3 regions of the Clostridium perfringens genome follow, and region 1 is predicted to be linked to each of the others. Evidence: predicted binding sites of a transcription regulator. Region 1 holds the regulator's gene; each other region holds the start of a gene.

Region 1 (11,104 bases):
GAGCTGGAGCAATTCCTGATAGAGTAAATCTACCTAAAGTTTTGTTATCAGCTGCCATTTGTCTTTCACCTTGTACTACGTGAATTTCAACTGAAGTTTGGTTATCTGCTGCAGTTGAGAATATTTGGCTCTTTCTCGCAGGGATAGTTGTATTTCTTTCGATTAATGGAGTTGCAACTCCTCCTAAAGTTTCGATTCCTAATGTTAATGGAGTAACATCTAATAATAATACGTCTTTAACATCACCAGTTAATACACCAGCTTGGATAGCAGCACCCATTGCTACGCACTCATCTGGGTTAACTCCTTTTGAAGGTTCTTTTCCAGTGAAGTTTTTAACAGCTTCTTGAACTGCTGGTATTCTTGTTGATCCACCAACTAAGATTACTTTATCTATATCATTTAATGAAACATTACCTGATTTTAAGGCTTCTTTCATTATGTTGATTGTTCTTTCAACTAAGTCATGAGTTAATTCATTGAATTTAGCTCTTGTTAATGTCATATCTATGTGTTTTGGACCAGTTGCATCAGCAGTTATAAATGGTAAGTTAATTAATGTTTGAGTTGATGATGATAACTCAATTTTAGCTTTTTCAGCAGCTTCTTTTAATCTTTGAAGAGCCATTTTATCTTGTCTTAAATCAATTCCGTTTTGAGCTTTAAAGTCTTCTGCTATATAATCTATAATTCTTTGGTCGAAGTCATCTCCACCTAATCTAGCATCTCCGTTTGTTGATACAACTTCAAATACTCCATCTCCTAAGTCTAAGATAGATACGTCGAAAGTACCACCACCTAGGTCATATACTAAGATTTTATGAGCACTATCCATTTTATCTAATCCATAAGCTAATGATGCAGCTGTTGGTTCGTTTATTATTCTTTTAACATCTAAACCAGCGATTCTACCAGCATCCTTAGTTGCTTGTCTTTCAGCATCATTGAAGTAAGCTGGAACTGTGATAACAGCTTCTGTTACTTTTTCTCCTAAGTAAGCTTCTGCATCTGCTTTTAATTTTTGAAGTATCATTGCTGATATTTCTTGTGGTGTATAATCTTTTCCATCTATATTAACTTTATAGTCAGTTCCCATGTGTCTTTTGATTGACATTATTGTTTTGTCAGGATTTGTTATTGCTTGTCTTTTAGCAACTTGACCTACTAATCTTTCTCCATTTGCTTGGAATGAAACTACTGATGGAGTTGTTCTAGCACCTTCTGAGTTAGTGATAACTACTGGTTCTCCACCTTCCATAACAGCTACGCATGAATTTGTTGTTCCTAAATCTATACCGATTATTTTACTCATTGTTAATTCCTCCTCTAACAATATCTATAATTTAAACCTGTTAAATGCTAATTAAATTATTTAGTTACAGTTACCATTGAATGTCTGATAACCTTATCCCCTCTCTTGTATCCTTTTTGGAATACTTGAGCTACTTGATTTGGCTCTGCGCCTTCTTGTTCCACAACCATCATTGCTTGATGTAATTCTGGATCAAAACCATTTTCTGTAGATATTTCTTCAACTTGAAGTTTTTCTAAAGCATCCTCAAATTGTCTTACTGTCATTTCAACACCTTTTTTAAGATCTTCAACAGTTCCATCTACAGCTAAGGCTCTTTCTAAGTTATCTAATACTGGAAGCATTTTGATTAAAACATCTTCACATGCATCAGTATATATTCTTTCTTTTTCTTTATCTGTTCTTTTTCTGTAATTTTCATACTCTGCAGATATTCTTAATAATCTATCTTTTAAGGCCTCTAATTCATTTTCTAATTTCTTTGTTTTACTTTTAAACATAGTATTTTCTTCCTTTAAAGCCTTTAATTCTTCAAAATCAATAACTTTTTCATCAGCCTTAATATCTTCTGAAACTTCTTCTACCTCTTCATCAATATTAGGATTTTCAGCTTTTGTTTCGTTATCTAATTCTTCTTGGATATTTTCCTTTAACTCTTCGTTAAAATCTTTATTATCCACCATAAAGCAGCCACACCTCTTCTCTTTTTTTACTTACTTATTCTTTAAAGTTTCATTTAACTCTTTCATAACTTCAGTCATGATTGATAAGACTTTAGAATAATTTATTCTTCTAGGACCTATTAAAGCTATTGTACCTAAAGATCTATCTCCTACATGATATCCAGCTGATATTATGGAACATTCCTTTGCTTCTGGTACAAATATTTCATCACCTATTTTTACAGTCATATCATCACTATCACTTATAAGTTCTGAAATACTTTTTTTATCATGTAAAAGCTCTAAAATCTCTTTTGCCTTATGAATATTATTATATTCAGGATAATTGAATATATTAATTGTTCCTTCTAAGAATACCTCAGAAGTTTCATCACCTTTTAAACTCTCATAAAGAGCAGGTAAAACCGCATTTACTATATCTTCATATCCGCTTAAAGCTCTATTGAGATTGCTAATAACCTCTAAGTTTATTTGCTCAATAGTAAGGTTTTTAAGCCTTTCAGTTATTATCTTACTAATTTTAATAAGTTCTTCAGATATAGGAACACTCTTTACTTTTATGACTGTATTTCTTATTACACCATTATCAGTTACTAAAACACATAAAATACTTACATCATCAACTTTTAAAAGCTGAATTGATTTTACAAAGCTCTTATGTACTGAAGGTGCTTTTACTATACAAGTCATTTTAGTAAGTTCCGATAGAAGAGCACTAGTTTGTTTGATTATTTTATCAACTTCGTACAAGGTACCATCTATTATTGAACTTCTAATAAGCCCTTCCTCTTCAGAGGACAATCTTTCGAATTCAATCATTCTATCAACATATAATCTATATCCTCTGCTTGATGGAATTCTTCCTGCCGAAGTATGAGGCTGTTCTAAAAATCCCATATCCTCTAAGTCAGCCATTTCATTTCTTATGGTAGCTGAACTTACTCCAAGATTATATTTTTTAGCGATAGTTCTTGAACCAACAGGCTCTCCAGTTGATATATAGTCTTGAATTATAGCTCTTAATATTTGAAGCTTTCTATCATCTATCACTAATCTCACCTCTTTATTAGCACTCACTCTGAACGAGTGCTAACTAGTACACTATTAATATATTACCTACCAAGTTTTTTGTCAATTCCATTTTTTATCATTTCAAATGAAAATTTTGAATTTTACCTTATTTATTCTTTAATATCTTTATTTTTCTTTTATTTGCTTCAATTTATACCATAACCTATTTTTAATTTTATAATAGAAAATCAGCCATTATTATATTTGATATTTCTATGCCTTTTTCACTTAGAAAAATCCTTCCTGAATCCCTTATTAAAAGCCCTTCATCTATATACTTATTTAGTATTTCTCCATAAACATCATTTATATTCATACTAAATCTCTTTTTAAATTCATTTTCATCTATTCCATTAATTTTTCTAAGCCCCATAAACATAAATTCTTCCATATTATCATTTTTTGAATTATTTATTATTTCTTCTACGGCTTCTCCCTTCTCATTGATAGAATTTATATATTCCTCAACACTACTTATATTTTTAATTCTTTTTCCATTAATATAAGAAGCTGCTGCTGATCCTACTCCTATCCAGTTATCCATATTCCAATATGCTAAATTATGTCTACATTCTTTTCCCTCTTTAGCATAATTAGAAATCTCATATTGATTAAATCCATTTTCCTCTAAAATTTTCTTTGCTAAATGGTACATTTTTCTCTCTTCTTCTTCTGTTGGTAGCTTTAACTTATCATTTTCATATAAATTATAAAAAGCAGTGCCTTCTTCTATAATTAAACTATATGCTGATATATGTGCTGGCTCTAAAGATATTATCTCTCTTAAAGTCTCTTCCCATTCATTTAATCTTTGATTTGGTAAACCAAACATTAAATCAACATTTATGTTATTAAAACCAACCTTTTTTGCTAATAAAAAATTTTCTTTAAAGGTTTTATAGTTATGTATTCTTCCAAGCCCTTTAAGAAGATTATCCTGCTTAGCTTGAAGCCCCATACTGATCCTATTTACACCATACTTTTTCATAACTTCTAGCTTTTCTTCTGTTAAGTTTCCTGGATTACACTCCATAGAGTACTCTATATCTTTTGCCATATTAAGTTTAGCTATTTCTTTTAATAAACATTCTAATTCATTAGATTCTAAAACACTTGGTGTTCCCCCTCCAATAAATATAGTGTTTATTTCTAGATTATTATGTTTCTCTCTTAAATTTATTATTTCCTTATTTAGAGCTTCTATATAGGCCTTTCTTAAATGATCTTTCCTGGCAAAGGAAGGAAAATCACAATAAAGACACTTTTGTGCACAAAAAGGAATGTGTATATATAAAGAAATTTTGTCCATAGTTACTTACCTCCATGTAAAATAAATAAACTTTTTAACTAATATAAAATAAATTTTGTAGTTAAATACAAATTATTAGTTATGAGTCTTTCTTTCATATTACAATAAAAAAAGTCATGAGTGAATAAACCCATGACTTTTATATGATTCTTTCACAAAATTAAATATCTAACTTTAGATAAAACTAAAATTTTAAAATTTAAGATTAATATTGCCATTTAAATAAGTTTACTAAAATATAAATAAGTTTACTCAAAATATTTTTAGCTTTATATCTCTCTTAAATTTATATTTATAACATTGTGAACTAATAAATCTCTTTGAACTTCTATAATTGAAGTGTTTATTACTTCACCCTCTAAGTTTATCTCTAAATCACTATGATCTCCATGCTTAGCTAAAAACTTATCTAAATCAGAAATTTTAACACTGATAGAAATATTATCTCCATTTTTTCTATTTATAACACCAGTTGCCTTCCTATTATTTCTAAACTTTCTGCACTTAATTTTAACATCTCTTTTATTAGCATTTAACATAAGAATACCTCTCCTCTACATAACTTTTATTAATTTACTATAAATATATTGAGGAGATTTCTTTTTAATGACTAAATAAAAAATATTTATTTTAGAAATTTAAATTCAATGTATCTAAAAATAAGCTAATTCTAAAATATTTAAAAACCTTTATAAAAATAACAAAAAAAATTTAATTCCTATTATTTAGTATTAAAAAAAAGGCAATGATAAATACTTAATACTATTCATCATTGCCTCTATATAAAGAAATTAATTAGTCAACTTTTAAAACTGACATGAATGCTTCTTGAGGAACTTCAACTGTTCCTAATTGTCTCATTCTCTTCTTACCTTCTTTTTGTTTTTCAAGAAGTTTTTTCTTTCTTGAAATATCTCCACCATAACACTTAGCTAATACGTCTTTTCTCATAGCTTTAACAGTTTCTCTAGCTATAATTTTTGAACCTACAGCTGCTTGAATTGGAACTTCAAACATGTGTCTTGGAATTATTTCTTTAAGTTTTTCAGCTATAGCTCTACCTCTTTGATAAGCCTTAACTTCTGGAACTATCATAGATAAAGCATCTACGTTGTCTCCATTTAATAAAATATCTAACTTAACAAGTTTTGATTGCTCATATCCTTTTAATTCGTAATCTAATGAAGCATATCCTCTTGTTTTTGATTTAAGAGTATCGAAGAAGTCATATACTATTTCATTTAATGGAATTTCATAATGTATAACAACTCTTGTTTCCTCTAAGTATTGCATATCTATGAATTTACCTCTTCTATCTTGGCATAATTCCATTACAGCTCCAGTGTAATCAGTTGGAGTTATAATTGAAGCCTTAACAACAGGCTCTTCCATGTATGCAATCTCTGTCATTGGAGGAAGGTTTGTTGGGTTTGTTAAATCAAAAGATTCTCCATTTGTCTTAGTTACTTTGTATATAACTGATGGTGCAGTTGTAATTATATCTAAGTTAAATTCTCTTTCAACTCTCTCTTGAATTATTTCCATGTGTAATAATCCTAAGAATCCACATCTAAATCCAAATCCTAAAGCTACTGATGTTTCCGGTTCAAATGATAATGCAGCATCATTTATTTGAAGCTTTTCTAATGCCTCTTTTAATTCTTCATACTTAGCTCCATCAACTGGGTATATACCTGAGTAAACCATTGGTATAGCTGGTTTATATCCTGGTAATGCCTCCTCTGTTGGTCTAGCTGCCTCTGTTACAGTATCACCTACTCTGGCATCTCTAACATTCTTTATTGAAGCTGTTATGTATCCAACTTCCCCTGCACTTAATCCTTCTTTTAAAGGCATTAAAGCTGGTGTAAATACTCCTGTTTCAACTACTTCATAAACCTTGTCTGTTGACATTAGTTTAATTTTTGTTCCAGGCTTAACTTTACCATCTTTAACTCTTATATGACATACAACTCCTTTGTAACTATCATAGTATGAATCAAATATTAAAGCTTTAAGTGGAGCATTTTCATCTCCCTCTGGTGCTGGAACTTTTTCAACTATCTCTTCTAAAACATCTTCTATGTTTAATCCAGTTTTAGCTGATACTAAAGGTGCATCCTCTGCTTCTATTCCAATAACATCCTCTATTTCTTGCTTTATTTCATCTGGTCTAGCACTAGCTAAGTCAACCTTATTTATAACAGGTACTATTTCTAAATCATTATCTAATGCTAAGTAACAGTTTGCTAAAGTTTGAGCCTGTATCCCTTGAGTAGCGTCTACTACAAGAATAGCACCTTCACAAGCTGCTAAGCTTCTTGAAACTTCATATGTAAAGTCTACGTGACCTGGAGTATCTATAAGATTTAATATATATTCTTCGCCGTTCTCTCTCTTATAGATAAGTCTTGCTGCTTGAGACTTTATTGTTATTCCTCTTTCTTTTTCAAGCTCCATAGTATCTAATACTTGCTGTTCCATTTCCCTTTGAGTTAATGTTCCAGTTTTCTCTAAAAGTCTATCTGCTAATGTTGATTTACCATGATCTATATGAGCTACGATTGAAAAGTTTCTTATATACTTCTTTTTATCCATATCTAAACCTGCTCTCTAAACTATTTAAAAAGTTTTTGAACAGTTTTCACCCCCACATTGTAGAATAAGTCAAGTTACATTATATCACAATGTGCCATTAAACTGTCAATATACTTTACTTTACATTATTATATAGTTTCCTATAAATTGATTAATATCATTTATTAATTTATTTACTAGGTTAAAGGTACCAATTAGTATGTTACCAAATAAGCCTTTACTTAAGTTTAAAGTATGTTCTTTAAAAACTAAATAAACCTCGTCTTTATTTTCATATATTTTTACAGGACTATTGTCTTCACTAAATATAGTTAAATCCATACCTGTTTCTTCTTTTATTCTATCATAATCAACTTTTTCGCTTAATTCATAATTTTGATTATTAAATGCCTCTGTATTTTCTATATTAACACCTATAAGCCCCCAAGAAATTATAGAAAAAACTATTATGCCAAGAGTTAGAATAGTCATAAATTTTTTCAAAATAAAACACCCCCATAGATTACTATCTATAAGGATGTTCAAAATTCTTTTATTTTATTCACTTTTTCTGTTTAATTCTTCTGCTATTAATCTAGCTATATACTTTGCTGTAGCTTGAGCCTCTTTAGAAGTATTTACTTCTGCACCAACTTCAATAAGCATTGAATTCTTATTATATTGTTGGTTAAACGCATTTTTTCCCCTATCATACTTAAAGGTTTCCTGTCTTCTTAAAATATCAGGAAAAAGCTCATTGGCTTTATTAATAAATCTATAGGCCAAGGATTCAGCATCATTAAAATATTGGCTATTCTTAGTTGTAACAAACATAATCTTAGCTAAACTTTCTCCATTTATATTAGCAGTTAAATTCTTTTTGTTATGCTCTCCAACAGAATCTCTATGAATATCTATCACCATCTTAAAATCATCATATTCATTAATATATTTTTTAACTGTCTCTCTAGATTTATTGTAAGATTGCTCATATGAAGCTGAGTGATTTGTTTTATCATGAATAACTGATATACCATAGTTTTCTTCAAGTTCTTTTGCAACTAAAGTTCCTACTCCAACTACGTTATGTTCTTCATTGTTTGAAGTTCTCTCCTCAGTATACCCCTCTGAATTATGAGTATGATAAATAAGCACCTCTGGCTTAGACTGATCTAGTTCCTTTTTTAAACTTGGATCATAAACTTCACTATTTTTACTAGCTTCTAATTCTGCACTTTCCTTAGATTCTTCCTCAGAAACTATATCTATACTATCTTTATTTAAATCAAATGAAGATACTTTTTCAGCAGAAACATAATTAACTTTATCAATTGAAGCTATTTTATTTACTGCACCAAAGTAAGGCACTTCATTCATTACTAACTCTATCGGATCTAGAGGCTTTATATTTAAAGTTTCTAAGGCTAAACTTTTTAATGTAATATTACTTTCTAAATAAGCATTCTCATCGTAATATGTTCCCTTTGCAACAGGCATTCCTGCATTTAAAAGTTGTATATATGATAAATTTTCTCTCATGTCTTTACTTGCTGCAATCTTCATAAATCTAAACATAAATATTATAAGTAAAGATAAAAGAACAATCACTCCTATGGGTATCTCTCTTTTATTAATACCTCTCACATTATCCCCTCCCTCATATTTTCATTTATATGAGGTTAAGTTAAATATTATGTTACTCTCTTTAGGTAAATATTTAATTTATTCTTCTTCAAATTCACTCATAATTCTAAAAAATATCTTAATAAAACTTTTAATTTTAAACTCAGTCTTAGTTTAAAAATTTATTTATATCCTCTAATACCATATTAGGTTGAAGGGCTATATTGATTCCATTTGCTATTATTTTTGAAACTGATTCTATTATATCGTCTATTTCTTTTGGGGTAACCATTAAATCTCCTACATAAGGGTCTAAAAGGCTCTTTATCATCATTCCCTTTTCATTCTTGTCTATGTTATTTAATATATTATAAAATTCTTTGCCAGCATCTGCTTGATTTATCATTTCATCTAAAACTAAATCCATGGCATCATTTGCAATAGTAGCTGCATCTACAACAGTTGGTACTCCTAAGGCAATAACAGGGATACCTAAGCTTTCTTCATTTATTTGCATTCTATGATTTCCAACTCCAGCCCCTGGTGATATTCCAGTATTGCTTATTTGAATAGTTCTTGCCACTCTTTCTAATTTTCTTGAAGCTAAAGCATCAATACAAACTACTAAATCTGGATTTATTTTTTCCACTAATGATTTTATTATCTCTCCAGTTTCAATTCCTGTTATACCTAAAACTCCAGGAGCTATAGCACAAACTGGTCTTACTGAATCATCTATTATGTCCGGCATAACTTTCTTTAAGTGTCTTGTTACCATTAACTTACCTACAACCTTAGGTCCTATGGCATCAGGTGTAACATTCCAGTTTCCAAGCCCAACTACTAAAGCAGTTCTCTCCTCTGGTAAATTAATAAGTTCTTCTAAGGAGGCTGCCACCACATGAGAAACCTCATCCATAATGCCACCGTCATAATGAGTGTACTCAGGGATATCTATGGTAACATATCTACCTATAGGTTTTCCCATAGCTTTAGCACCTTCATCATTTAATATGTCAACATTTGTAACTTTAATATCTTCTTCCACAGTCTTTTCTTCAAAAACTACCCCATCAATTTCCCTATTATATCTATGTTTATAAATCTCTCTACTTTCAACAGCTAAATCAGTTCTTACATTGTACATTTTTCCACCTCTTTTTAATTTAAATTGATATATTATATATAATCTCCTTAAAAATGATAATTATGTCGATAAACACGAAAAAAGACTTGAACTTATATATTTATGATGTTATAATTACCTTTGTTAATAATGAACTCGTACGCAGATTCCCCAAAACTGCAGATACGCTATAAAAGTTGAAGGGGGTGAACTAGAATGGCAAATATTAAATCAGCAAAGAAAAGAATAAAAGTTACTGAAAAGAAAACTTTAAGAAATAAGATGATTAAGTCAGCTCTTAAAACTGCTATAAAGAAGTTTGAAGTAGCTGTTGAAGCTAATAACAAAGCAGAAGCTGCAACTTTATACGTTGAAGCTGCTAGAGCTTTAGATATGTCTGCTTCTAAAGGAGTAGTTCATAAAAACATGGCTGCTAGAAAGAAATCAAGATTAGCTGCTAAGTTAAACGCTATGGCTTAATTATATGGGTGTTAGAATTTCTAACACCATTTTCTTTTATTAGAAGTATTTCTTTAAGTAAAAAATCCAGATTAGAATTATCTAATCTGGATTTTTTATATTACAGTGCTCACTATCATAAGTTCTAACTCTGTTTTTTTATTTAAGTTTGAATTACTCTTAAGTTTCTTTTCTGTATATAAGCATAGATTAATACATTTATTAAGCTGTTTATTAGAAAACTTCTTACTCTGATTAATAAATTTTTCTATTACAAAGTCAGGTAAATTTACCCTGCTAGCTTCTAAAAAATCTTTCTTTATTTCATCAATTCTATACTTTTCAGAAAGTCTTATTTTTACCCTGTGTAACTTTTGAAATTGCTCTCTGATTTGACTCAGTATAAATATAGGATCTTGTCCTCTGCCTATTAATTCATCCATTAAGTCTATGGCTTGCTTTGCTCTTTTAATTGAAATAAGCTCAACTAAATCAAATATATCGTCCTCATACCTAGGAGGAAGTAGTAAATCTATGTCTTTTCTAGTTATTTCTCTCTCACCAACATAGTTTACTATTTTATCAACTTCTCTTTCTATAACATCAAAGTTATTTTCTACTGAGTCACAAAAGTATTTTAATTCTATTTTTCCTATATTTTTATTATATCTTTGAAAGATTCTTCCTACTTTTTGTTGCAGTTTTGCCCCTTTTAACTTTTCAACAGAAACTATACAACTGCTCTTCTCAAGCTTTTTTAGTTTGCTTAATCTATTAACTCTATCCCTTTTATCCTTTAAAGTTGTATATGCTATTAAAACACAATGTTCTGGTGTATTTTGAAAATATTCTACACATTGCTTATATAATTTTTCAGTTTCTTTATCTTGTTTATCCTTAAATATATTAGTTCTATTTAAAACTACTACTTTTCTATCACTCAT
Region 2 (11,104 bases), 300 kb from region 1:
TCCATCAGGTGGAGGAAAGACAACAATATGTAATCTTATACCTAGATTCTATGACTATGAAAGTGGTCAAATCTTTATTGATGATGTGGATATAAGTACTGTTACTTTAAAATCTTTAAGAGAAAATATTGGTATAGTTCAACAAGATGTATTTTTATTTACAGGAACTATAAAAGAAAATATAATGTATGGAAATCCTAATGCTACAGATGAGGAAGTTATAGAGGCAGCTAAGAATGCATGTCTACATGATTTTATTATGGGCTTAGAAGATGGATATGATACATTTATAGGTGAAAGAGGGGTTAAGCTTTCTGGAGGACAAAAGCAAAGAATTTCAATAGCTAGAGTATTCTTAAAGAACCCAGCAATATTAATATTAGATGAAGCTACATCAGCCTTAGATAATGTTACAGAATATGAAATACAAAAAGCTTTAGAAGAATTAAGTAAAGATAGAACAACCCTTGTAGTTGCTCATAGACTTTCAACTGTTAAAAATTCTGATGAGATAGTTGTATTAACGGATAAAGGCATAGAAGAGAGGGGAACACATGAAGAGCTTATTAAGCTTGGTGGTGTTTATAGTAATCTTCATAATTTATAATTTAGTTTAATTAAAACTGTATTAAGAGTAATTTTATTTGCTTTTAGTACAGTTTTTATTTTTATATAGGAATACTTTACATAATCTTTGAATATACATATAATAGGAGAATTATATTTTATATTTAGCAAGGGTGAATTTATGAATAGTAAAAAGATTGTTAATACTATATATTACATAGTTATTTCTATGTTAGTTATAATATTAGTAAATAATTTTATGAGTAAGTCAGATTCAATATTTAAAGCTGTTGGATTTAGAACATATTCAATATTAAGTGGAAGTATGGAACCAGAGATTAATACTGGAGATTTAGCTATTGTTAAGAGTATTGATGCTGATGATGTTAAAGTTGGAGATATAATAACATTTAAATATGAGGGGAAAGTAGTTACCCATAGAGTTGTTGAAAAAAATGAAGAGGGATTTATAACAAAGGGTGATAATAATAATGCTAATGATACTGAAATAGTTAGAGGAGAAGACTTAATAGGAAAAGTTTTATTTCATATGCCTTTCTTAGGATATGTTACAGTATTTTTATCAAAGCCAATAGTAATATCAGGACTTATGGTCCTAATTGCAATAAGCATACTTTGGGATACTTTTAAAGTTGATAAGAAAAAAACAATAAAGGCTTAGCTTAATAACATGGAGGGTGATTCGAAAGAACACCTATCCATGTTTTTCTTTTTATATTATATGAAAAGACTATTTATTAATAACTTTTATTAGTATAATATTATTAGTATAAGGTTATTATTTAAAATATTAATGTTTTAAGTTTAATCTTATTTATATGTATTTTTAAAAATAAAGTTTTTATTTATAATAGCTAAAAGATAGAAGTTTATAGTAATAAAACTTTATTTAGGAGGATAATATGTTAGTTGAAAAAGCAAGAGAAAAGTGGGATAAGAAACATGATTTAAATTGTGCAGAGTGCATAATGTACGCTGCAAATGAAGAATATAATTTAAATTTATCAAAGGAAACTTTAAAAGTAATGTCTTCTTTTGGTGGAGGATTAGCAATAGGAAATGTATGTGGAGCAGCAACTGGGGCAGCAGGTGTTTTAGGCCTTATGTTTACAGAGGATAGAGGTCATCAGAGTCCACAAACTAGAGCATTAACACAGGAATTTATGGAAAAGTTTTATGATAAATTGGGATACTATAATTGTACTGACTTAAAAGCTAAGTACAAAAAAGATGATGACAGAAGATGCATAGTTATGATAGAGACTGCAGCTGAGGTTTTAGATGAAATCGTAAGAAGAGAAAGATAGGTGAAAAGAATGGATTTTAAAAGTGTAGAATATGGAGAGAACAAAGTAATATTAAAAGATGCAAAAAATTTTAATATAAAACAAGTTTTTGAATGTGGTCAATGTTTTAGATGGGAAAGAACAGAAAGTGGTTCATACATAGGAGTTGCCTTTGGAAAGGTTATAGAGTTAGCTCAAGAAGGCCATGATGTAATAATATACAATACTAACAAAGAGGATTTTGAAAATATTTGGGTTGATTATTTCGATTTAGAAAGAGATTATTCAAAAGTAAAAGAAGCTTTATCTTGGGATGAAACATTAAAGAGTGCTGTTGAATTTGGATATGGAATAAGAATATTAAATCAAGATCCCTTTGAACTTGTTATTTCATTTATAATATCAGCAAGAAATAGTATTCCTGTAATTTCAAAGACAATAAAGAAAATCAGTGAAAGATGGGGAGAACCAATAGAGTATAAGGGAAATACTTATTATTCATTCCCAACTCCAGAAAGTCTATCTAAGGCTTCAATAGATGATATAAGAGAGACAGGAGCTTCATTTAGAAGTAAGTATATATGGGATACAACTAAAAATATATATAACTGTGAGTTAGCTAAAAAGGGAATACTAGATGCACCAGAAGAAGATATAGTTGAAATATTAGAAAAATATGATTTAGAAAAGATAACTAATATGGATGCTGATGGATGTCATAAAGGACTTCAAGAATTTATGGGAGTAGGAGCAAAGGTAGCAGACTGTATAATGCTATTTTCTATGAAAAAAAGTTCTGCATTCCCAGTAGATGTTTGGGTTAAGAGAGCAATGATGCATTTTTATGGAGCTGATGATGCTTCATTAAATAAAATAAGAATTTTTGCAAGAGAGAGATTTGGAGAGTATTCTGGATTTGCTCAACAATATCTATTCTATTATGCTAGAGAAAATGGAATAAAGATCTAATAAAAAAACTTACAAACATATTTAGAGGATTACTAGATTAAGCTAAGGATTAAAGTTCTAAAGCTTATTTAGATATTCTCTTTATATTGTTTGTAAGTTTTATTTTGATATAGTACATTTTGTTAATAACGGCCTTTTTTACGAATAGCTTTTGATTTTTTTATAGTAACATTAGCATCGCCAGGTTGTTTTTTTATGAATTTTAAGTAACGCTTAATTTTTTCATCATCTTTAAGTCTTGGGAGAGAATTAAGCCTAACAGCCAATTCATAGTTACTATATAAAGCATGTACTTGTTTATGACAAGGAACACAAAGCCAGGTTGTTTCATCAAATCTTCCACCTTTTTCACGAGGAATGAGATGATGTTCTGTGATTTTAGGAACTTTTCTTTCACAAAGAGCACATATATGAGTTTCTTTATTCATATTCATCACACCTTAAATAATTAAAATACTTATAAATATTATAATATATGTATTTAAAATTAAAAAAGCCGTTACTTTAATAGTTTGAAAATTTAAGAGAATTTATGCTAAATTTTATTTTATTTTAAATATTATTTTTATTTTAAATGTTTATGTTTTTTAGAGTATAAAATATTTTAGATATTATTGAAAGTATCATTACTAGAGATAAAATGAAAATTGCTAAAAATAAAAAATAAGATTCAGGCAAAACATTTATTATTGGATCTTTTTTAGGATCAAATATCCAGTAATCATTATTGAAAAATATTTTATGAAATAGGGTAAAGACTTTTGAAAAGTTTAAGTAAAAACTTAAGATTAAACTAAGAAATATAAATAAAACTTCATAGAAGAAAATATTAAAAGCTTTAAATGATATTTTTAGTTTGAATTTTTTTGATATTATAAATAAAATTATTCCTAAAATTAAGCAAGCTAATCCTATTAAATATATTGAAGAAAAAATTTCTTTAACTTCTAGAAAGTGAAATTCTCCTATAGGACTTATTTTAAAGTTTTTAAATTTAAGAACTTCTTCTTGGGGAGAATTTAAATAATGAATTATATTATTATAGTCATTTAAAATTTCTTCACTGCTAAGGTTTTTATACTTAGGGATTATATTAAGTTTAATAAATAGGGAATAGAGCACAGGAGAAATATTTAATGTTAAAATAACAGAAAATACTACTGAACTTATTAGAAGGTAAAATGAAAATAATATATCTTTTAAAATCTTAATCATTATGTCTCCTTAAAATAATTATTTTTATTTATTCTAGACTTTTTTATTAAATATTAAACAAAAATACATATTTTAAGAAAAATTTTAGTATTAATTTATAGTATGTAATGTATTAAGAGATAATAATATGGAAATAAGTAATAAATAGATGTATATATATGAAAAAAGTAAATTGAAGAAATTTCAAAAGAATAGCAGAAAACTTAAGATAAATTACCTTAAACATGGAAAATAATAATAATATATTCTAAATAAATAAATTTAGTTATTGAATTTACAACTGGTAAATTATATGATAATAGTAAGAATTAGCACTCTATATTAATGAGTGCTAAACAAAAATTAATTAGCATTTTTAAGGAGGGTTTTTTAATGAGTATTAAACCACTTGGAGACAGGGTTGTTATTAAAAGATTAGAAGCAGAAGAAACTACTAAAAGCGGTATAATAGTTACTGGAACTGCTAAGGAAAGACCACAAGAAGCAGAGGTTGTTGCTGTGGGACCAGGAGCAATAGTTGATGGAAAAAGAACAGAGATGGAAGTTAAAATAGGAGATAAAGTATTATATTCTAAATATGCAGGAACAGAAGTTAAGTTCGAGGGGGAAGAATATACTATTTTAAGACAAGACGATATACTAGCAATAGTTGAATAGTTTTAAAATATAAGTGATTTAGATATTCATAATATATTTGGGAGGTAAATTAATATGGCTAAAACATTATTATTCGGTGAAGAAGCAAGAAGATCTATGCAAGCGGGTGTAGATAAATTAGCTAACACTGTTAAGGTTACATTAGGACCAAAAGGAAGAAATGTTATTTTAGATAAAAAATTTGGATCACCATTAATAACAAATGATGGGGTTACAATAGCAAGAGAAATTGAACTTGAAGATGCTTATGAAAATATGGGAGCTCAACTTGTAAAAGAAGTAGCTACAAAGACTAATGATGTGGCAGGAGATGGAACTACTACAGCTACCTTATTAGCACAAGCAATTATAAGAGAAGGATTAAAAAATGTAACAGCAGGGGCAAATCCTATATTAATAAGAAATGGAATTAAAACTGCAGTTGAAAAAGCTGTAGAGGAAATACAAAAAATTTCTAAGCCTGTAAATGGAAAAGAAGACATAGCTAGAGTTGCTGCAATTTCAGCGGCTGATGAAAAAATTGGTAAGCTAATTGCAGATGCTATGGAAAAGGTAGGAAATGAAGGCGTTATAACTGTAGAAGAATCTAAATCAATGGGAACTGAGTTAGATGTTGTTGAAGGTATGCAATTTGATAGAGGATATGTATCAGCTTATATGGTTACTGATACTGAAAAAATGGAAGCTGTTTTAGATAATCCATTAGTATTAATAACAGATAAGAAAATAAGCAATATACAAGATTTATTACCATTACTTGAGCAAATAGTTCAAGCAGGTAAAAAACTTTTAATAATAGCTGATGATATAGAAGGCGAAGCTATGACAACATTAGTTGTTAATAAATTAAGAGGAACATTTACTTGTGTTGGAGTTAAAGCACCTGGATTTGGTGATAGAAGAAAAGAAATGTTACAAGATATAGCCACTTTAACAGGAGGCGTTGTTATATCTGATGAAGTAGGCGGAGATTTAAAAGAAGCTACATTAGATATGCTTGGAGAAGCTGAAAGTGTTAAGGTAACTAAAGAAAGTACTACAATAGTTAATGGAAGAGGAAACTCAGAAGAGATTAAAAATAGAATTAACCAAATAAAATTACAATTAGAAGCTACTACTTCTGAATTTGATAAAGAAAAATTACAAGAAAGATTAGCTAAATTAGCAGGTGGGGTTGCAGTAGTTAAGGTTGGAGCTGCCACTGAAACAGAGCTTAAGGAAAGTAAGTTAAGAATAGAGGATGCTTTAGCAGCTACAAAGGCAGCTGTTGAAGAAGGAATAGTTCCAGGTGGTGGAACAGCTTACGTAAATGTAATAAATGAAGTGGCAAAATTAACTTCTGATATTCAAGATGAACAAGTTGGTATAAATATAATTGTAAGATCTTTAGAAGAACCTATGAGACAAATAGCTCATAACGCAGGACTAGAAGGTTCAGTTATAATAGAGAAAGTTAAAAATAGTGATGCAGGTGTAGGATTTGATGCTTTAAGAGGAGAATATAAAGATATGATTAAAGCTGGAATAGTTGATCCAACTAAGGTTACAAGATCAGCTCTTCAAAATGCAGCATCAGTAGCATCAACATTCTTAACAACAGAGGCTGCTGTAGCAGATATTCCAGAAAAAGAAATGCCTCAAGGTGCAGGTATGGGAATGGACGGAATGTATTAATAAAAGAATAAAAAGGATGACAGTTAAGTCATCCTTTTTTTATGTAATTCTTATTGAAAATAATTACATAATATGATTAAAATGGTTTAAATGTCGAAAAAGTGATTGAAAAGTTTATGAAAACAGGTTATTTAGAAATTAATTGTAATTAAAAGTATTAATTTTAAGTTTTTAATTGGTATAAAAAATATATATTAAAAAAAATAAGAAATATTGTATTATTTTGTAGACAACTGGGAAAAACTGTGTTATTATAAATACATAAGTTACAAATGATTTTTGAAAAACAAAAGAATTATAAATACTAAAGATAAAATAATGACTAACAAATGAATTCATAGAACGAAAGATATTAAAGTTACATATGAGTTAAGTTTAAAAATAGTTTTTGCTATTAAAACAAAAGACATTAGAGAGATACGAAAGAATTTATAGAGTACTTAAATAAGTTAGAATAAACAAAAGATTTAAAAAAACTAAAGATTTAAAATAACTTAAGACTTGAAATAACATAAGAGATTAAATATACAAATGATATATTAAAAGAGATTCTTTAAAAGAATCTCTTTTTTTGTGTATATAAATGGTAAAAATGTCCATAATCCTAATATAAATCTAAAGTTAAAAAATATTTAACTTTAAAAAATATAAAAGGAGGACCATAAATGTTATTACTGAAAGCAAGTGCAATATGTGGAAAAGGAAATGAAGGGAAAAGAAATAAGAAAGGGGGATTCACATTAATAGAATTAACTGTTGTTTTAGCTATTATGGCTATAATTTTAACGGTTATAGCTCCAAATTTTTCATCTGTTAAGGATAGTGCTAAGGCAAAAGTAGATAAACAAAATTGTGCTGCTATTGAAAGATCTGTGGAAATGTTATTGGCAGAAGATGCTATTTCAAGTAGTGTTACAAATATAAAAATAACTTCAAGTAATGGAAATGTACAAATTTCAGGAATAAGTGATGATATGGGTAAAAGTAAGTTACAAGATTTACTTGAAGATTTAGATAAGCCTCAAAGTGGAGAATCTTATAATGTAGATATAGAAAATGGAAGAAAAGTTACGGTGTCTATAGTATAAATATATTTTAATTAAAGTAATTTCATAGGGGCTGTATAAAATATAATAATAAAACTTATTTTACTACATGCCCTTATTTTTTAGGATTTAAAAAGATGATATTTAATTATTTATTAAATAATATTTAACAAAACATTAAATAAATGAAAAAATTAAATTATTCGTATAATGAGTAAAAAAAGCTTAATCAAAAATGTTTACAAAAAATTTCAAGATGTTTATAATAATTATGAAATATTAATAAATAATTCATTTTTGAATGATTTTGGAGGAAATGTGTCTATAATATTTTTTTTATTTGGATTAATAATTGGAAGTTTTTTAAATGTGTGTATTTTTAGAATTCCTGCAGGGGAATCTATAGCATTTCCGCCTTCACATTGTGGTACATGCAAAAAACAATTAAAGCCTATAGATTTAGTACCTGTTTTTAGTTATTTGTTTTTAGGTGGAAAGTGTAGATATTGTAAGAGTAAAATATCTATAAGATATCCACTAATAGAATTGCTTACAGGTTTTTTATATTTTTGTGTATATAAATATTATGGTATATCTTTTTTGACAGTTAAGTACATAGTCTTAATTACATTTCTCATAGTAATTTCATTTATAGATTACGATACCCAAGATGTTTATGCGGTTACTACTTACCCAGCTGTAATACTTGGGATTATTTTTGCCCTAATAGAAAAGTTTTATTTTGGAGAAAACTTATTAAATTATTTTATGGGATTAGTAATATCAGCTTTAGTAATATTTTTAATTAGTAAATTAACTGGAGCTATGGGGAGTGGAGATATAGAGATACATGCCATAGCAGGAATTTTTTTAGGGTGGAAATTAGCAATAATAAATATATTTTTATCATTTATTATTGGGGGAATAATAGCAGTATTAGCTATTTTGTTTAAACAAAAGAAAAAAGGTGATTATATAGCCTTTGGACCAGCTATAGGAATATCTACTATTATTTTAATATTTTTTGGAAACATAATAATACCAATATATTTTGGGGTGTAAAAAATTTAATATACTAGTTTAGATTAAGTTTTATAGTTAAATTTTTAACTTGAAAAGGAGGCATTTTCTTTGATTAGTTATCAGAAAAAGCGTTTAGGAGATATACTAATTGAATCAGGAAAGCTTACAGAGGATAAGCTTAAAGAAGCATTGATTATTCAGAAGCAGGTTGGAAAGAGGCTTGGAGAAATTTTAGTTGAACAAAACTTTGTTACTGAAGAGGATATAATAGAAGTTTTAGAAAAACAATTAAATATTGAAAGAGTAAATCTTGAAATTATAAGAATAGATAGAAGAGCTATAAAGATGATTTCAGAAAATGTTTGTAGAAAGCATTTAATAGTTCCATATGAAATAGATGATAATACCATAAAAGTTGCAATGGCAGATCCCTTAGATATAGTTGCAATAGATGATGTTGAGATTTCTACAGGTTTAAATGTGCGTCCTTATATAGCAGTAAAACAATCTATTCAAAGAGCTATAGATATATATTATTCAAACCAAAAGGTTTTATCAGCAGCGGAAGAATTAACTAAGGAAGTTGATGAAGGAAATAATCTTATTTTAGATAATATTGAAGAAGTTGATAACTTAGATAATGCTCCAATTATAAAAATGATTGAATATGTAATGAAAAATGCAGTAGAGGAAAGAGCTAGTGATATACATATTGAAAGCTATGAAAATATATTAAGAATTAGATATAGAATAGATGGTAAATTACATACAATATCTACTTTGCCAGTAGATACCCTAGCTCCCTTAGTTACTCGTATTAAAATTTTAGCAAACTTAGACATATCAGAGAAAAGACTTCCTCAAGATGGAAGAATTCTTACTAGATTTGGAGATAAACAAATTGATTTAAGAGTATCTATTCTTCCAATGATAACAGGAGAAAAGATAGTTATAAGAATAATAAACAAGGAAAATTTTATAATTTCTAAGGAAGGGCTTGGAATAAAGGACTATGAACTTAATTTATTAGAAAAAATAACAAAGCATTCTAATGGAATAATTCTTGTTACAGGTCCTACAGGAAGTGGTAAAACAACAACGCTCTATACTATTTTAAATGAGCTAAATACAGATAGTAAAAATATTATTACTATAGAAGATCCTGTTGAAGTATCAATTGAAGGAATTAACCAAGTTAATGTTAATAATAAAGTGGGGTTAACTTTTGCAACGGGATTAAGATCTATATTAAGACAGGATCCAGATATAATAATGATTGGAGAAATAAGAGATTCTGAAACGGCTCAAATAGCAATAAGATCTGCTATTACAGGTCATTTAGTTTTATCAACTTTACATACTAATAATGCTCCATCTAGTATTTTAAGACTTGAGGATATGGGGGTTCAAAGATATTTAATTGCAAATGCTATTAAAGGAGTTATAGCTCAAAGACTTGTTAGAAAAATTTGTCCAAAGTGTAAATTACAATATGATGCTACACCATATGAAAAAGAAATATTAAATATAGATAAAAATGAAGAGCTTATACTTCATAAAGGTAAAGGTTGTGCTTATTGTAATAATACTGGTTATGTAGGTAGAATGGGTATTTATGAAATTATGGAAGTGACTAAAGAACATAGAGAGGCTATTTTAGAAAATAAAAGTGCGGATATTCTTAAGGAGATTTCAATTAAAAATGGCATGAGAACTCTTGGACAAGCATGTAGAAGTTTAGTCTTAGAGGGAAATACCACAGTTGAAGAAATGTTAAATATAACTTATGATATGTAATTTGCTAAAAGAAAAGGAGATGAATTATGGCAATTTTTAAATATAAAGCTATTAATTCAGAAGGACAAAGAATAGAAGGTTCTCAAAGTGCTGATTCTGAAAGTCAAATCAGGGAAATGCTTTTATCAAATCAATATTATCCTCTAAGTATAGAAAAGGAAAATAGTAAAAGTAAAAAGAGTTTTTCTTTTAATAGTAAAGTGAAGCTTAAGGATATAGGAGTATTTTGTAGACAGTTTTATGTTATGTTAGATTCTGGATTGTCTATTGGTAAGGCTTTAAATATATTAATAGAACAATGTGAGAAACCAAAGCTTAGGGAAGCCTTAATTGGAGTAAATGGAGAGTTGAAAAGAGGAGAAACCCTAGCAAGTTCCATGAGAAAAAGAAAAGATGTTTTTCCAAACTTACTTACTAGTATGATTGATGCTGGGGAGAGAAGTGGTAACTTAGATATAATCTTAAAAAGAATGGCTGATTACTACGAAAAAGAGACAAAGATAAGAGGAAAGATAAAAAGTGCTATGATTTATCCTATAGTTCTTGGAGTGGTAGCTATTATTGCTATTACTTTTATTCTTACCTTTGTAATGCCAACCTTTGTGCAGATGTTTGAAGAAAATAATGTAGACCTTCCAATATCGACTAAGATGGTTCTTGGGACAAGCAAAATGTTAGGTAAGTATGGAATTATAATTTTTTTAATTTTAGCAACAGCAATTATATTACTTGGCAAATATTTAAAGAGTGAAGAGGGTCAATATAAATTAAGTTCAATAAACTTAAAAATTCCAGTAATAAAAAAATTAACTCAAAAAATAATAGTTTCTAGATTTACAAGAACTATGG
Region 3 (11,104 bases), 1.3 Mb from region 1:
ATTTATTTATTTTTATTTTCTAAAACTTCTTTTAAAATATTAGGATAATTGGTTATTATCATATCAACGTTTAAATCTATCATTTTTTCCATATCTTTTTTCTCATTTACTGTGTATACATTTACTTGTTGAAAATCTTCATGGGCATCCCTAACTATTTCTTCTGTTATACTATTAAATTCAGGATGAAGTGCTGAAGCTCCAACAACCTTACAATAATTATATGGTTCAAAGATACAATCCCAATAAAGTATTCCTGTTTTTATATTTTTATTAAGTCTTATACATTTTCTTATTGAATAATGATCAAAGGATGATATTATAACTCTATCCTCAAATCCATAATTCTCTATTTCTTTATAAACCTTTTCTTCTAAACCTTCATAATGTATGATGCTATTTTTAAGCTCTATATTTATAAGTTTGTCATTATCCTTCATAAAATCAAAAAACTCTTTTAATGTAGGTATTTTTTCTCCCTTAAATTCATCAGAAAATTTTATTCCAGCATCTAAGTTACATAATTGTTCATAAGTAAAGTCCTTTACATACCCACTTCCATTAGTTGTTCTATCAACTTCTTCATCATGAATTACAACTGGAACTCCATCCCTTGTAAGATGAACATCCATTTCTATACCATCACAGTCTGCTTCTATTGCCTTCCTAAAAGCTATCATAGTATTTTCTGGATACAATCCACTTAATCCTCTGTGTGCTACGTTTAATATTTTTTTCATAGTTATTCCTCCTATACTTTTTCGATTATTACTGGAATTATATTTGAAGTTTATAGTTCCCTAAAAATAAATAAAGCTCAACCTAAATAATTTTAAGTTGAACTTTCTCTCAACATCTCTTAGTCTAACTTAATTTTGTCTTAAATGTTTAGTTACAATTTCATTATAACAGTTATGAAAACATTTACTAAAAATTCAAATTTATTTATATGTTAAAAAAAGGTACTATTTTCTTAAAATTTTACTTCTGAAATTATGTATGATTTTTAAATAATAAAAAATCTTTGTATTTTTTATTAAAATTTGTATTTTTAATACAAATTTTCAAAGAAAACTCATTATTATAAGGACATAAAATAAATTTTATGAATTAGAAATATTATTTTATCTTTCTTTAATTTCTAAAGTATTCTAGTAATTTTTTTCTTTCCCCTAAAAATTATTCTAAAAAAATAAAAAGTTCCTCTTAAAAACAAAAATAGTACAAGTAACTTTTATTACTTGTACTATCTTTCTTAAAACTATTTTCTAATACAATATTATATAGTTAAAACAGAATTAACAGAAATAATTTAATTTATATTTTCCAACAAAATATTATATTATTATACTAAAATCCAAATTTTACTTTCCACAATTAAAATTTTAAATCACTTTACATAGTTTCTATTTCTAATCCAAAATGATCTGATACAACTTCTTTATTTTTTCCATTAAATATAACCCTACTATCATAAACTTTTGTGTTTCTATTAGTAAAAATTATATCTATTCTTAATTCTCCAGTGTTATCTTCCCATCCAGCTATATTTTTATTAACTGTAACACCAGAATCCTTATTTTCCGCTAAATCATAAGTATCAATTAACCCATTACTCTTAAGAAAATCATATCCCTCATTCTTTAAAAAGGCATTATTATTGAAATCCCCCATAAAGAAGGCTCTATTTTTGCTTTCCTTAGCATGTGCAAGTAAGTTTTCAACCTGAAATGTGAAGCTTTCCTCTTTATCATGCCACCATCCCATGTGACAAGAATAAAAATCTATATTTTCATTGTTAATATCTATTGTTGCTTTTACTATTTTTCTTGATCTCCAAAAGGTTTTAGAGTGACTTTTTGATATATAAAAGCTTTCACTATTTACCACTTTATGCTTAGTTAATATACACAAACCTTCCTCATATATATCGTATCCAATATGGGAGTAATCCCAAACTAGGTGGTATTCTTCTCCACCTAGTTTCTTTATTTCTTCAATTAATACTAATCCATAATTATCTTCTTTTAAATTTCCTTCTTTAATACTAGCCTTAATACTTTGACTAGCCTCTTGAAGAGCTATAACATCATATTTCTCTTCAACTATTGTTTTTGCTAAGTATTTTATTTTGTATAATTGTTCTTCCTCTAGCCAAGAATGACAGTTTAAAGTAAGTAATTTCATTTTTAATCTCCTAAATACCTAAGATATCTTGAATATCTGATTTTAATACATCTGCTTTAGGACCATATATAGCTTGAACCCCTTTATCTTTAACTATAAGACCTAAGGCTTTATTATCCTTCCAAGCTTTTTCATCTCCAACCTTTTCAATATCTTTGACAGTAACACGAAGACGAGTCATACAGGCGTCTACATCTACTATGTTTTCCTTTCCACCTAGTAATTCAATAGCTTTAACTGCTAACTCATCCATTGAAGCATTGCTATTTGATGAAGCTTTATTTGCATTTTCATCTTCATTATCAATATAGTTACCCATACGTCCTGGTGTAGCTATTTTGAATTTCTTAATTAAGAAACTAAATACAAAGTAATTTAAGAAGAAGAATACTACTGCAACTATTATAAAGTTTATTAAATCCTTAGTTAAGCCTGCATTTATCATAAGTGGTGAACGAGTTATAAGCTCTATAAATCCAAAAGCATGAACCCTTAAGTTTATTATATCAGCTATGGCAAATCCTAAACCTGCAATTACTGCATAAACTACATATAATATTGGTGAAATAAACATAAACATAAATTCAATTGGTTCAGTTACACCAGTTAAGAATACTGCTATGGCTGCTGAGAAAAATACTGATTTATATTTTTTCTTCTTATCTGGATCAACATTTTTATACATAGCTAATGCTACACCTATTAATGAAGCACTTGAAAGTATTACTTGTCCTGCTTTGAAACGAGCAGGTACCACTGACCCTATAAGTTGATTGTATGAGGTTATATCTCCTGCTTGCTTAAAGTTATTTAAATCAGTTATCCAAGCAAGCCATAATGGATCTTGTCCTGCAACTACTTGCCCTGCTGTTGGACCTGTAAGTATATGATAAACTCCACCAAGCTCTGTATAGTTTACTGGAACTGTAAGCATATGGTGTAATCCAAATGGTAATAATAAACGCTCTAATGTACCATATAAGAATGGTGCTATTATTGGAGCTGTATCCTTAGATGTAGCTATCCATTGACCAAAAGTATTTAATCCGTATTGTACAAATGGCCATACAAAAGAAAGTATTATTGCTGAAATTGTTGAGCCTATTATAACCATGAAAGGTACAAAACGTTTACCATTGAAGAATGCTAATGCATTAGGTAATTTATTATAATTATAGTACTTATTATATAAAGCTGCTCCTAAGAAACCTGAAATAATACCAACAAATACACCCATATTAAGTGCTGGAGCACCTAACACTGAAACAAAGTAATCTTTAACTAAAAGTGTTTGCCCTGTAAAAGATTGAACTGTAGCAGTTGAATCTCCAGCTAGCATAGCATTGCTTACGCTAAATATTACGCCAGTGATTCTATTAATAAGAACAAATGCTATGGTACCTGCAAAAGCTCCCCCAGCACGTTCTTTAGCCCAAGATCCTCCTATTGCAACGGCAAATAGTAAGTTTAGGTTACCAATTATTGCCCAACCTATATCCTCCATAACTCTCGCTATAGTTTTTATGAAATCTACATCAATGTAAATTCCCATTACTTTACCTATTGAAATCATAAGTCCGGCAGCAGGCATTACAGCAACAACTACTAATAATGCCTTACCAAACTTTTGCCAGAAATCAAAAGACCCTAATTTAAATTTCTTCATTCTCAAATCCCTCCATTTATTATTCTTATAACATTCATTCCAAGGTTATTGGTTATATAAACTCCAAATATTAAATTTTTTCTTTATATAGATCTAGCTAAAATACAAAACTAAAAATCAACCTTAAGTTTATTTTAATCTTTTTATATTTATTTTTATTTAATATAAAAACCTCTAAAAAAAACTTAGATTACATTCATTTCTAAAGTTTTAATTTAAATTTTTAGAATTATTATAAATAAAAATATAATAATCTCTTTAAGAAAGCTTATATACTCTGCATTCATAAGGTTTTAATGTAAACTCTGTTAAGTTTTTATGTTCACAAACCTCATAATTGTTAAGAATTAAATCCTTAGAATTAAGTTTTTCTTTCTCATACATGTACTTGGCATTTTCTCCAGTTAAATTAGCCATTATCAAGAACTTCTCATTATTTAAAGTTCTTGTGTAAGCAAAGATATTTTCATCCTCTTTAAGGATTAAATCATATACACCATAGATTAAAGCTTCATTAGACTTTTTAAGTTTTATAAGCTTTTTATAGAAGTTTAAAACTGAATTTTCATCCCTTTCTTCAACTTCTACATTTATTGTTTTATAATTTTCATTAACTCCTATCCAAGGTTTTCCACAAGTAAATCCTGCATTCTTATTTGCGTTCCATTGCATAGGTGTTCTTGAATTATCTCTTGAAGTTACCCAAGCTTCTTTTAATGCTATTTCCTCTGAAACACCACTTTCAATTCTTTCATTGTAAGTATTTATGGTTTTAACATCATCATACTCAGATATGCTATGATATTTAACATTTGTCATACCAAGTTCTTGCCCTTGGTATATGAAAGGGGTTCCCTTTTGTAAGAAATAAATTGCTCCAAAAGCTTTTGCACATTCAGTTAAATATTCCTTGTCATTTCCCCAAGTTGAAACAACTCTAGGTATATCATGATTTTCAATGAAAAGTGCATTCCATCCTTTACCTTCTAAAGAATTTTGCCAATTTGTTAAAACATCTTTGTATGCCTTCACATCAAATCCTTGTCCCTCTTCATAATTCCAAAGATTAAGATGCTCAAATTGGAATATCATATTAAATGTCCCCTCATCTTCAGCTACCCAGTGATCAGCTTCATTGGCACTAACTCCATTTGCTTCTCCAACGGTAACTATATCATACTTTGAAAAAGTTTCTTCTTTTAGTTCCTTAAGATGAGAATTTATTCCCTCTACATTCATATGTTTTTCAAAGGATGAAACATATTTAAGTCCCTCTGGATTATCCATATCCTTAAGACCCTCTTCTTTTTTTATGTGACTTATAGCATCAACTCTAAATCCATCAATTCCTTTATCAAGCCACCAGTTTATCATTTTATATAGTTCATTTCTTACCTCTTTATTCTCCCAGTTTAAATCTGGTTGCTCTTTAGCAAATAAATGCAGGTAATACTCTTCACTATTCTCACAGAATTCCCAAGCTGAACCTTTAAATATACTTTCCCAGTTATTTGGTTCCTCATCCCCTTTACCTTCTCTCCAAATATACCAATCTCTTTTAGGATTATCCCTAGAAGATCTTGATTCTATAAACCATGGATGTTCATGACTAGTATGATTTATTACTAAATCTATAATAAGTTTCATCCCTCTATTATGAACCTCATTAAGCAATTCATTAAAATCATCCATAGTTCCAAATTCATCTAAAATATCTTTATAATCACTAATGTCATAACCATTATCATGATTTGGTGATTTATACATTGGACATAGCCAGATTAAATCAATACCTAAATCTTTTAAATAATCTAATTTAGATATTATACCTTGAATATCACCTATACCATCACCATTAGAATCCATAAAGCTCTTAGGATAAATCTGGTAAGCAATTAATTCTTTCCACCACTTTTTATTCATATTTTCTCCTTATGTTTACGTATATTGATTGAATTTTAGATTTGAACTATGTGCAAACGTTTGCCCACAATTCAAAAAAATTTGTTTTTTAGAATCACCTAAAAAACAGATTTTAAAATAAGGCTAAAATCCAAAGCTCACTAAGCTCCTTTGAATTAAGTCTCTATTTTTCCTATTGGCTATCAATTCTAAGATTCCAGCTTATTCAAGCTGTCATCAAGAATTGCTAAGCACTAGATAAATTCGGCTAAAATTCAAAGTTCGCTAGGCTCCTTTGAATTAAGTCTCATTTTATATTTTTATAATATCAGATTATTAAATCCTTTACAAAATTGATTTAAGAGAAAATTTATATTATTTTCTCTATTTATCTTTTATTTTCTCTTCTATACTCAAATTTTTGTGCAAACGTTTGCCCAAATTCCATGAGGAATTCTATCCTCTATCAATTAATTCAGTATCTACTATACAATATTTTTTTCTACCTACTAAATTTCCATTTAAATAATCTATAAGCAGCTTAGTTGCCTCATACCCTAATTCTCTTGCATTAATATCTATAGATGAAATTGGTGGATTTTGATATTTAGTCATAGGTGTATTATTAAAACCTACTATTTTTACTCCTTCAATTCCCTCTTCATTTAAAAATTTATTTGCTCCTAAAGCAAGTAAATCATCTGTTGTAACAACTATCTTAGGAGTTCTTTTTGATATTATCTCCCTCATAGCCAAATACCCACATTCTTCTGAAAAATCTATCCCCTCAATAACCATAGTTTTATCATAATTTAAATTATTTGCCTTAAAAGCATCTTTAAATCCACTTAATCTATCTTTAGAAACATTCCAACTTTTCTTTCCCCCAATAAAAGCTATATCACTTTGTCCATCTTTTATAAATTTATCAACTAATTTAAACATTGCTTGAAAATTATCATTATCAACCCATAAAACATCCTCTTCATCTGGTCTTCCAATAACTACAAAAGGGAAATTTATGTCTTTTAAATATTTTATAGTCTTGTCCTCTTCTCTAACAGATAATAAACATAATCCTTCTAATAGATTATTACTTGAAAATTCCTTTATAGTCTTTAGTTCGTCCTCATCATTTTTACTAAAAGCATACATGATATAGTATCCATTTTCCTCTGCTGACATACTCATACCTCTCATTGCTTCTACGAAAAAAGGATTTTTAAATGAATCATCTGCCTCATTAGGTAAAACTACCCCTAATATTTTTGTTTTATTGTTAACAAGACTTCTAGCTATTGCGTTGGGTTTATAATTTAATTTTTTTATAGCCTTATTTACTTTTATTTTAGTTTCTTCACTAATTTTGGGGCTATCAGATAAAACTCTTGAAACAGTTGAAGGGGCTACATTGGCTTCTCTAGCCACATCTTTAATTGTAACTTTCACAAAATCACTCCTTCACACTTTAAAATATACCATAAAATCCTTCTGCAATCTACAAAGTGATTTAATTGTATAAAAGTACATATTTCATAGAGTATTTATCAAAAAATAATTGAGGTACATCAAAAAGTTAATATTAAACCTTTCGATGTACCTCAAGTTAAAATTATTTCATCAGTTTACATATATCATTTGTGAAGTCTACAGGATCTTCAATGCTTAATCCTTCAACAAGTAAAGCTTGGTTATAAAGTAATTTTGTATATAGGTTAAATTTATCCTTATCATTTTCAAGGGCATCCTTTAATGAGTTAAATACTTCATGATTTGTATTAACTTCTAATACTTTTTGTGCTTTAACTCCTTGATTATTAGGCATTGCACTTAATATTTTTTCCATTTCTATTGAAACTTCACCTTCTGAAGATAAACATACTGGATAATTCTTTAGTCTACTTGAAGCTTTTACTGCACTTATTTTTTCTCCTAAAGCTTCCTTCATAGCTTCAAATATACCCTTGTTTTCTTCATTTTCCTTTTTGTTTTCTTCTTCTGATTCTATTCCTAAATCACCACTAGATACTGATTTAAATTCTTTTTCTTTGTAGTTCATAAGCATTTTTATTGCAAATTCATCTACATCCTCTGTGAAATAAAGAATTTCATAACCTTTGTCTAATACCATTTCAGTTTGTGGCATTTTCTCTATTCTTTCATTTGATTCACCAACAGCATAATAAATATATTTTTGGTCTTCAGCCATTCTTTCAACATATTCAGCTAGGCTTACCATTTTCTTTTCTTTAGATGAATAGAACATTAATAAATCTTTTAATTCATCTTTATTCATACCAAAATCATCATAAACTCCGTATTTTAACTGTCTACCAAAGGATTTATAGAATTTTTCATAACTTTCTCTATCATTTTTCATCATAGATTCTAATTCATTTTTGATTTTAGTTTTTATATTTTTAGCAATACGGCTTAATTGTCTATCATGTTGAAGCATTTCTCTTGAAATATTAAGTGATAAATCTTGAGAATCTACTATACCTTTTACAAATCCAAAGTAATCTGGTAAAAGCTCTGAGCATTTTTCCATTATTAAAACACCATTTGAATATAATTCTAATCCTTTTTCATATTCCTTAGTGTAATAATCATATGGTATATTTTCTGGAATATAAAGAATTGAATTATAGCTTATCATACCATCAACACTTATGTGCATATGTCTTAAAGGCTTATCAAATCCAAATCTCTTTTCAACATAAAAATTATTGTAGTCATCATCAGTAAGTTCATTTTTATTTCTTCTCCATAAAGGAACCATGCTATTTACTGTTTCTTCTTCTACATATTCTTCATGCTCATTTTCTGTTCCCTCTTTAACTCTTGATTTAGTAACATCAAGTTTAATTGGATATCTTATGAAATCTGAATATTTCTTAATTAATGATTTTAATTTATATTCTTCTAAGAACTCATCATAATTTTCATCCTCATCATTTGCTTTTAGGTGTAAAATTATATCAGTTCCAAAAGAATCTTTTTCAGCTTCTGAAATTGTGTATCCATCCACTCCATCTGATTCCCACTTATATGCTTTATCTGCTCCAAAAGCTTTTGTTATTACTGTTATCTTATCTGCAACTAAGAATCCTGAATAGAATCCAACTCCAAATTGTCCTATAATATCAAAACCATCTTTGATTTCATTTTCTTTTTTAAACTGTAAAGAACCACTCTTAGCTATAACCCCTAGATTCTCATCAAGTTCCTTTTCTGTCATACCAATACCTTTATCTGATATTGTAAGAGTTCTTTCTTCTTTATTTGGTTTTATTTTTATATAATAATCATCTTTATTGAAAGTTAATGAACTATCTCCTAAAGTCTTATAATAAACCTTATCTATTGCATCACTAGCATTTGAAATTAATTCTCTTAGAAATATTTCCCTGTTTGTATAAATAGAGTTAATTACAATGTCTAATAGTCTTTTTGATTCTGCTTTAAATTCTCTTTTTTCCATTTTGAATTATTCCCTCCCAAAACAAAAAACTTCTTTGTTAGCACTCTAATAACTTGAGTGCTAATCTCTATTTTTATATATAACACTTTTTGAAATTAATGTCAATATTCAATCCAAAATGAAATTTTAACCTTTTTAATATTATTTTTAATAGCAAAATAGGTGTATAAAATTAACTTTATTCCCCCTACAAAGATTATAAAAATAATACTTCTTCAGGTTTTATAGTTAATTTAATACACCCATAAAATTTAAACCAAACTCATATATATTTAATTTTCAAATAAAAAGTCTTAAATATTTAAATATGTACTTATCAAATTGATATGCACTTAAATTTTACTTCCACAATAAGGACAATAATTATAATCTCCCTCTACAGTTTTTCCACAATTAGGACAAACTTTTTTCACTGCTCTTTTTCCATAAACTTGCCCCTCTTGAATAAGAGTCATATCTTCTAGATTAACTTCATTAATTTCTCCATTTTCTATGACTTTTCCCCTTTCCTTTGAAATTTCATATATTGAGTTACATCTTTTACACATAACATAATATTTTTCATTCCATCTAAAAATAGGAATAAAGAATATATGAAAATACTCATAACTCTTTATTAAAGTTCCCATAGTTCTTGTTGAACAAGTTTTGCAATATATATTTTCTAATTGTTTTATTTCTTTTTGTTTATTTTCAATTCCAAATATACCAATAAAAAACATGCCATTCTCCTATAAATTTTATTATTACTTAAATATCATATTAGGATATATTTTTTTCAAAAATTCATCTGTATATTTCTTATCAAGAAACCTATCTAATGCATTTTTAGCTTTTATTCCCCTCATCCTTGCTACTTCTCTCCTTACAGCTAAAGATGATATTATGATATCTGGTATTAAAAGTACTAAAAATATTACTGTGATTATTTTTATTGTTTGAAAAGAAAATAGCCCCATAAACTTATCAAATAATGGATAAATATCCTTTAAGAAAAATACTCCAAGAATTCCCCAAAAGACAGAATATTCAACACTTGTTCTTCCATGTATACTTAGAGCTTTACTACTATACTCCCAAGAAACACTACCAAATACCTTTTCCTGAACCCATGAGCATAAATATTCAAAGGCTCCCCCAATAATTGCACTTATAAAAAATATTATTATTCCATTATAATCAATAAATCTATAAAGCAATAGTGTAAGAGCAACTCCTCCTATGCCATATACAGGACTAATAGTTCCATAAATTAATCCTTTTCTACTTTCAAAGTGTCCATTTCTTACATAACACCAAATCATTTCTACACAATATCCTAAAATAGATCCAATGGTAAATATCCATATTATTTTATAAATATTTATGGTATTACTAATATCCATACTATCTCCCCCTATATTAATTTATATAATAATATAACTTCCATAAAAAATTTATCTATAAGTGATATTAAGTATTAATTAACCGTCCAAAAAAACACTTGCTTTAAATAAATTAAAGTAAGTGTTTTTTAATTTTTATTTTATTCATATCCATTTACTACAACCTTAATTTCTCCTGTGTGTGGATCAATTATAAGGCCATGAATATTTACATCACTAGGCATTAAGGGATGATTTTTTAATGATGTCACACTTTCTTTTACAGATTCTTCTACACATCCAAATCCATGAAGCCATTTTTCCACATCTATTCCACAATGTTTGATAGTTAATATAGTCTCCTCTGATATTCCCCTATCTTCCATTTTCTTAATCATATCTTTAGAATTTAAATTACTCATACCGCACCCATGATGTCCTACAACTAAAACATCTTCTGCATTAAATTCATAGATAGCAACAAGTATGCTTCTAACAATA

What was found. Region 1 encodes HrcA, which represses chaperone genes, less so after heat shock. Its sites were predicted from a motif close to TGTTAGCACTCNNNNNNNNNGAGTGCTAACA; they were not measured.
Region 2: groES (co-chaperone GroES) is a predicted target of HrcA. The motif match lies at 4,365-4,395, and genes of this name have one in related genera.
Region 3: htpG (molecular chaperone HtpG) is a predicted target of HrcA. The motif match lies at 9,275-9,305, and genes of this name have one in related genera.

The regions. Positions count from the first base shown of each region.
Region 1 is NZ_CP065681.1:1,031,516-1,042,619, reverse strand. It holds gene dnaK (molecular chaperone DnaK) at 1-1,312, opposite strand, end outside; gene grpE (nucleotide exchange factor GrpE) at 1,369-1,995, opposite strand; gene hrcA (heat-inducible transcriptional repressor HrcA) at 2,026-3,045, opposite strand; gene hemW (radical SAM family heme chaperone HemW) at 3,242-4,375, opposite strand; gene I6G60_RS05150 (hypothetical protein) at 4,645-4,914, opposite strand; gene lepA (translation elongation factor 4) at 5,171-6,973, opposite strand; gene I6G60_RS05140 (hypothetical protein) at 7,094-7,456, opposite strand; gene I6G60_RS05135 (stage II sporulation protein P) at 7,511-8,596, opposite strand; gene gpr (GPR endopeptidase) at 8,745-9,722, opposite strand; gene rpsT (30S ribosomal protein S20) at 9,918-10,181, shown strand; gene holA (DNA polymerase III subunit delta) at 10,277-11,104, opposite strand, start outside.
Region 2 is NZ_CP065681.1:733,371-744,474, forward strand. It holds gene I6G60_RS03720 (ABC transporter ATP-binding protein) at 1-607, shown strand, start outside; gene I6G60_RS03725 (signal peptidase I) at 749-1,249, shown strand; gene I6G60_RS03730 (C-GCAxxG-C-C family protein) at 1,491-1,895, shown strand; gene I6G60_RS03735 (DNA-3-methyladenine glycosylase family protein) at 1,905-2,843, shown strand; gene I6G60_RS03740 (HNH endonuclease) at 2,966-3,271, opposite strand; gene I6G60_RS03745 (TIGR01906 family membrane protein) at 3,414-4,058, opposite strand; gene groES (co-chaperone GroES) at 4,431-4,715, shown strand; gene groL (chaperonin GroEL) at 4,770-6,389, shown strand; gene I6G60_RS03760 (type II secretion system protein) at 7,055-7,477, shown strand; gene I6G60_RS03765 (prepilin peptidase) at 7,754-8,497, shown strand; gene I6G60_RS03770 (GspE/PulE family protein) at 8,567-10,255, shown strand; gene I6G60_RS03775 (type II secretion system F family protein) at 10,282-11,104, shown strand, end outside.
Region 3 is NZ_CP065681.1:3,075,924-3,087,027, forward strand. It holds gene I6G60_RS14265 (glycerophosphodiester phosphodiesterase) at 3-740, opposite strand; gene I6G60_RS14270 (endonuclease/exonuclease/phosphatase family protein) at 1,396-2,187, opposite strand; gene I6G60_RS14275 (PTS transporter subunit IIBC) at 2,198-3,853, opposite strand; gene I6G60_RS14280 (glycoside hydrolase family 13 protein) at 4,112-5,776, opposite strand; gene I6G60_RS14285 (LacI family DNA-binding transcriptional regulator) at 6,212-7,204, opposite strand; gene htpG (molecular chaperone HtpG) at 7,368-9,239, opposite strand; gene I6G60_RS14295 (zinc ribbon domain-containing protein) at 9,572-9,961, opposite strand; gene I6G60_RS14300 (putative ABC transporter permease) at 9,986-10,624, opposite strand; gene I6G60_RS14305 (beta-class carbonic anhydrase) at 10,765-11,104, opposite strand, start outside.